Lacticaseibacillus paracasei subsp. paracasei: one gene and its partner. Each later gene encodes a partner of the first gene's protein in a complex. Links are inferred from orthologs where the notes say so. Each region holds a gene or a part of one and is shown on either strand. Other genes may lie near its edges.

Region 1 (3,292 bases):
AAACGGTTTATGCTTATATTGATCGATTTGCGAATTACGGCTTCAATCGTTCTCACGCAGTTGCTTATAGTATGGTCGCATTTTGGTTAGCGTATTTAAAAGTGCATGATCCAGCCGCCTTTTTTGCGGCATTGATGAATGCTAGTATGAATAATTTGCCGAAGCTCCGGACTTACGTACAAGAAGCCAAAGCGCGTCAGGTAGCTTTATTAGGTCCTGACATCAACACCAGCAATGGTGGCTTTAAGTTGAGCGACGGGAAGATTCGCTTTGGACTTTTGTCTGTCAAAGGGATGCGCCGTGACTTTTCCGAAGCCATTTTTACCGCTCGTAAAAATGGCCCGTTTAAAGATTTTCGCGATTTACTACAGCGCCTCGAGCCGAAGTGGTTAAAGGCAGATAATTTCAAGCCATTGATTCTTGCCGGTGCCTTTGATAGCTTTGATGATAACCGGGCACAGACAATTGCGAACTTAGATGAATTAATCAACTCGGTTAAACTTGCTGGCAATGATGTTGGGCTATTTTCAGTGCTAGCGCCTAAACCGATTGTGGTGCCGGAAATGCCGGCAGGCGAACGGCTTGAAGAAGAGGCTAATGTTTTAGGCGTTTACCTTTCTGGTCATCCGGTTGACAAATATGCCCCTTTGAAAACGCAATACACATTAGTCAATGTGGTGGATTTAGCAGAAGGTCGCACGGTTGATATTTTGCTTCTGGTTCGACACATTAAGCGGATCCGGACCAAAACTGGGAAGCCTATGGCGTTTGTGGATGGACAGGATGCGACTGGCACCGTTTCGCTGACGGTTTTTCCCAATCTATATCCAACATTAGAAAAAATTGAGACCGACATGGTGGTACTAGTGAACGGGCGAGTTGAAAAACGCAATGACGACTTGCAACTCATTGTGAACCGGATTCAAGATGCCGCACCGTTGCTTGAGGCCTTACCAAAAGCACAGTTATTTATTCGCTTGGATGCGGATAATGTTGACGCCCGGACCGATTTACTGAAAAAATTGCAAACTGCCCATGGACCAATTCCGGTTATCACTGTCGACACGACCAGCAAGGAGAGTGTTTTGTTAGATAAGCGATACTGGGTCACTGCTGATACCAGCTTGATGGCTGATCTTGAATCGCGGTTTGGTGCGGCTAATGTGGTGTTGCGAAAACGACAAGAAGAATAGAGAAAATTGTAAAATGTTCTCATTTTCAGGGACTTTGTTTCTGAAAAGTGGTAAACTCAATGAGTATTTGTGATGGGACAAATCGCAAAAGAATATGCATGAGGTGAAATAATGAAACGCATTGGTATTTTGACCAGTGGCGGGGATGCGCCTGGCATGAACGCCGCGGTCCGCGCTGTTGCTCGCAAGGCGATGCACGAAGGCCTTGAAGTATATGGCATCAATTATGGATTTGCTGGGTTAGTTGCCGGCGACATTTTCAAAATGAATGAATCAACTGTCGGTGATAAGATTCAACGCGGCGGGACCATGTTATATTCCGCACGTTATCCACAATTTGCGCAAGAAGAAGGCCAGTTGCGCGGGGTCGAACAATTAAACAAGTTTGGCATCGAGGCGTTGGTCGTCATCGGCGGAGACGGCTCTTATCACGGTGCACTAGCTTTGACGCGTCACGGTTTCAACACCATTGGCCTGCCAGGAACGATCGACAACGATATTCCTTACACGGACTTCACGATTGGCTTTGACACTGCCGTTAATACAGTTGTGGAAGCTGTTGACCGTCTTCGCGATACCGCGGCTTCACATGAACGAACCTTTGTCATTGAAGTCATGGGTCGTGAAGCTGGGGACATTGCCCTTTGGTCGGGCGTCGCCGGTGGTGCCGAGGATGTCATCATTCCAGAACACGACTTTGACGTTAAGAAAATTGCGTCGAAGTTGCAAAGTTCTCGTGAACGTGGTCAAAAGCATGCGGTCATTCTTTTGGCAGAAGGCGTGATGCACGCTGATCAATTTGCCAAGGAATTAGCCGCACATGGCGATTTCCAATTACGTTCGACAGTTCTGGGACACATTGTTCGTGGCGGTGCACCGTCCGCACGTGATCGCGTTTTGGCTTCACAAATGGGTTCATACGCGGTTGAACTTTTGTTGCAAGGCAAAGGCGCTTTGGCTGTCGGCATTGAAAACAACAAGATCACGGCACATGATGTTCGGACCTTGTTTGATGCCAAGCATCACGCAGAACTTTCGCTCTACACCTTAGCGGAAGAGTTAACATTTTAATCTCGTAAACAAACGACATTAACGTCTGTTTAAATAATTTCAAGGAGCGATTTCACTTATGAAAAAAACCAAGATCGTCAGCACGCTTGGACCTGCAAGTAACACCACTGATATCATCGTTAAGTTGATTGAAGCGGGTGCCAACGTTTTCCGTTTCAATTTCTCACATGGTGATCATGAAGAGCATTTGGCACGGATGAACATGGTTCACGAAGCTGAAAAGATCACGGGTAAGACCGTTGGTATCATGCTGGATACGAAGGGTGCCGAAATTCGGACAACTCTTGAAGATACCCCGAATGGTAAGATCGATTTTCACACCGGTGACAAAGTTCGCATCTCCATGGATGCAAGTCTGAAAGGCACCAAGGAAAAAGTTGCTGTTACCTATCCTGGCCTTTATGATGACACTCACGTTGGCGGCCATGTTTTGTTTGATGATGGCTTGATTGACATGAAGATCACCGAAAAGGACGAAAAGAACCGTGAACTCGTTACCGTTGTTCAAAACGACGGTGTCCTTGGTGGTAAGAAGGGTGTCAACGCTCCTGGTGTTGCCATCAACTTGCCTGGGATTACGGAAAAAGACTCCGATGACATTCGTTTCGGCTTGGACAACGGGATCAACTTCATTGCTGCTTCCTTTGTTCGTAAGCCTCAAGACGTTTTAGACATTCGTGAACTCCTTGAAGAAAAGAACGCACTTAATGTTCAGATCTTCCCTAAGATCGAATCACAAGAAGGCATCGACAACATTGATGACATCTTGAAGGTTTCCGATGGCTTAATGGTTGCTCGTGGCGACATGGGTGTTGAAATTCCATTTGAACATGTTCCGATCGTTCAAAAGCGCTTGATCAAGAAGTGCAACTCTTTGGGTAAGCCGGTTATCACGGCTACACAAATGTTGGATTCCATGCAAGAAAACCCACGTCCTACCCGTGCCGAAGTAAACGACGTTGCCAATGCCGTGTTTGATGGCACCGATGCAACGATGCTTTCTGGCGAATCTGCTAATGGTGACTATC
Region 2 (3,278 bases), 450 kb from region 1 along the record:
GCGTTACGTAAGTTATCCGGTTCCATCAATAAGACAAAAACGATTGCTTTATTCATTAATCAGATTCGTGAGAAAGTCGGGATCATTTTTGGGAGTCCGGAAACGACACCAGGTGGTCGTGCATTGAAGTTTTATGCGACTGTTCGGTTAGAAATCCGGCGGTCGGAACAGATCAAGACAGGCGCAGATGTCGTCGGCAATCGCACTAAAATCAAAGTGGTCAAGAATAAGGTGGCACCGCCTTTTCGAACAGCAATTGTGGATATCATGTATGGCCAAGGCATTTCGCAAACTGGCGAACTTGTCGACATGGCCGTTGAGAGAGATATTGTTGAAAAAGCAGGGTCATGGTACGCGTATCAAGGTGAACGCATCGGCCAAGGTCGCGAAAACGCTAAGACATATCTTGATAACCACGCTGATCTTCAGCAGACGATTAAACAACAGGTTCGCGTGGCTTATGGTATGGCAGCCGCACCTGGTCGGGAGACGGCTTCGGTCAGTGAAGATCAACCCGAAATACATCAACAGGCTGAAGTATGAATCATGAGTCATGAGTCAACTTGCTGTTGTCGGATGTGATGAGTCCGATGGCGCAAGTTTTTTTATCTGAGCGGTCTTAAGGAGATTTGATATATGTTTTATTTTTCTCAGTTCGTAAAAAGCATCACCCAGACTTAAGACTGCTTTAATGCTGGTTTTTAGGCGCCGCTGTGCGCCTCCCGCTTCGGTTGACACCTTGCACCCTAGCACGTAAACTAATAGAGGTGTAATAATTTAAAAAAGCATCAAAGATTTTGATCAAAATTTGATTGAATCGCTTAGATGATGCGGAGGTGAAATGATGAGTTCAGTAACACTGGTCTCAATAACCCTCGCAGCAGTCATCGCTTTAGCGGTCGGTTTATTGATCGGATTTGCACTTCAAAAGAAGCTCCACCAGAACAATTTGGATCGAGCGACGCAGACAGCAGAAGGCATTATTGAGGCCGCTAAAAAAGAAGCAGCGACTTTAAAAAAAGAAAAACTGCTGGAAGCAAAAGACGAGAATCATCGCTATCGAACCCAACTTGAAGATGAATTGAAAGATCGGCGGACAGAAGTCCAGAAGTCGGAACATCGACTGAATCAGCGAGAGGATACTTTGGATCGGCGGGACGATACGCTAGATCGCAAGGAACAAAGTCTTGCTGACCGGGAAGCAAATTTGAACAAGCGGCAGCAACAGCTAGATGAACGTGAACAAGATATCTCTTCAGAAATCAGTAAACAGCACACAGAACTTGAACGGATCGCCGAGTTGACTCATGAACAGGCTCGGCAGCAGATTCTTGACCAGACACAATCAGAACTGACGCATGAACGCGCCGTGATGATCAAAGAAAGCGAAGATGAAGCTAAGGAAGCCGCGGATAAGAAAGCTAAAGTGTTGATCGCCGATGCGATTCAGCGCAGCGCTTCTGACATCGTTGCCGAAACGACAGTGACCGTGGTGAACTTGCCAAATGACGACATGAAAGGCCGAATCATCGGCCGTGAAGGTCGAAATATTCGGACACTTGAGACTTTGACAGGTATCGATTTGATTATTGATGATACCCCACAAGCCGTTGTTTTGAGCGGCTTTGACCCAATTCGCCGGGAAATCGCGCGAATTGCTTTGGAAAAACTCATTCAAGATGGTCGGATCCATCCAGCACGAATTGAGGAAATGGTTGATAAGGCGCGCAAAGAAATGGACGACCGGATTCGTGAAATTGGTGAACAAGCCATTTTCGACGTCGGTATCCATAATATGCATCCCGATCTGATTAAGATTTTGGGCCGATTGCACTTCCGTACGAGTTACGGTCAGAACGTTCTGGATCATTCGATTCAGGTCGCCAAACTGACTGGTGTGATGGCTGCTGAATTAGGAGAAGATGTCACCTTAGCGAAACGCGCGGGGTTATTACATGATATAGGCAAGGCGCTTGACCATGAAGTTGACGGATCTCACGTTGAAATCGGGGTTGAGCTGGCAACGAAGTACAAGGAACCAAAGACGGTCATCAACGCCATTGCATCGCATCATGGTGACGTTGAACCAACCAGTGTCATTTCGGTACTGGTTGCCGCAGCAGATGCGATTTCAGCTGCCCGCCCAGGCGCGCGGTCGGAATCGCTTGAGAACTATCTTCATCGTTTGGAGAAACTAGAAGTAATCGCCAACAGTCATGCTGGCGTGGATCATAGTTTCGCTATTCAAGCAGGTCGAGAAGTCCGGGTCATCGTCCAACCGGAAAAGCTCTCTGATGATCAGAGCGTCATCTTGGCTCGTGATATTCGCAATGAAATTGAAAAAGAACTGGAGTATCCAGGCCATATCAAAGTCACCGTGATTCGGGAGACAAGGACTGTGGAATACGCCAAGTAAAAAACACAGTACCCACCAGCACAAAGTTGGTGGGTACTGTATTTTTTATGCTGTTTTAGTTCGGACATTATTGTTAGACAGTTAGATGTCCTCTTAGAGCTTAGGCTTTCTTGGTAAAGGGACTTCGCGGTATTGACTGGCGCCAATGGTAGGCGAAAACTGTCCATTCAAGAAATCATTTAGGGCCGCGAGCGTCGCCTGCAAATGCTCATCATCTAGATACAGGGTGATGGTAACAGCAGTCCCGTAATCAGTGTTCGCAATTGACAAATGATTGGTTGTCAAAAAATGCTGAATTGGATCAAAGTCAGCGTAAGGAATGGTAAAAGTTACAGCTTTTTGTTTGATGCGCGCCACAATGCCGATGGTTTCGATCGCCGTGTTGGCATTGCCTGCATACGCCCGGATGAGTCCGCCAGCACCAAGTTTAATGCCGCCAAAGTAACGAGTCGTGACGGCTACCACATCACGCAAGTCATGCTGCAACAAAGCCTCCAGTGTTGGGGCACCGGCAGTTCCAGAAGGCTCGCCATTATCGCTTGCGCGTTGAATTTGATTGGTATCGCCAAGAACATAAGCAAAAACATTGTGGGTAGCTTTGGCGTTTTCCTTTGATACTTGCGCAATGACGGCCTTGGCATCGTCTTCATCCTTGATACGCGCAAGATGGGTGATGAAACGCGATTTTTTAATGGTATTTGTGTAGTTGCCGGTTTGTTGGATGGTAAGATATTGCTCTGACATGCGTAATCTCCTTATGAGGTGATCATGATGAATCTTGCTGGGGCACAATTGACAGAAAATGAACTGATGCGCTTAACCGTTTCTAATATAGCACAGGCCACATCACTGCCAGCGTTGA

What was found.
Region 2: pfkA (region 1) and rny share a complex: the UniProt entries of both Bacillus subtilis proteins name them as parts of the possible RNA degradosome complex. The link is inferred for Lacticaseibacillus paracasei subsp. paracasei from one-to-one orthologs.

What each region holds. Positions count from the first base shown.
Region 1 is NZ_AP012541.1:1,360,869-1,364,160, forward strand. Bases 324-3,284 are described here. They hold pfkA (6-phosphofructokinase), read left to right. Parts: upstream 324-1,304; coding sequence 1,305-2,264; downstream 2,265-3,284. Other genes in these bases: dnaE (DNA polymerase III subunit alpha), read left to right, coding at 324-1,193; pyk (pyruvate kinase), read left to right, coding at 2,323-3,284. Outside these bases: more of dnaE, read left to right, coding at 1-323; more of pyk, read left to right, coding at 3,285-3,292. UniProt on the Bacillus subtilis protein: Catalyzes the phosphorylation of D-fructose 6-phosphate to fructose 1,6-bisphosphate by ATP, the first committing step of glycolysis.
Region 2 is NZ_AP012541.1:912,995-916,272, forward strand. What follows is about bases 184-3,130. They hold rny (ribonuclease Y), read left to right. Parts: upstream 184-844; coding sequence 845-2,416; downstream 2,417-3,130. Other genes in these bases: recA (recombinase RecA), read left to right, coding at 184-543; LBPC_RS04630 (YigZ family protein), read right to left, coding at 2,510-3,130. Also shown: more of recA, read left to right, coding at 1-183; more of LBPC_RS04630, read right to left, coding at 3,131-3,160; LBPC_RS04635 (helicase-related protein), read left to right, coding at 3,188-3,278. UniProt on the Bacillus subtilis protein: Endoribonuclease that initiates mRNA decay. Initiates the decay of all SAM-dependent riboswitches, such as yitJ riboswitch. Involved in processing of the gapA operon mRNA, it cleaves between cggR and gapA.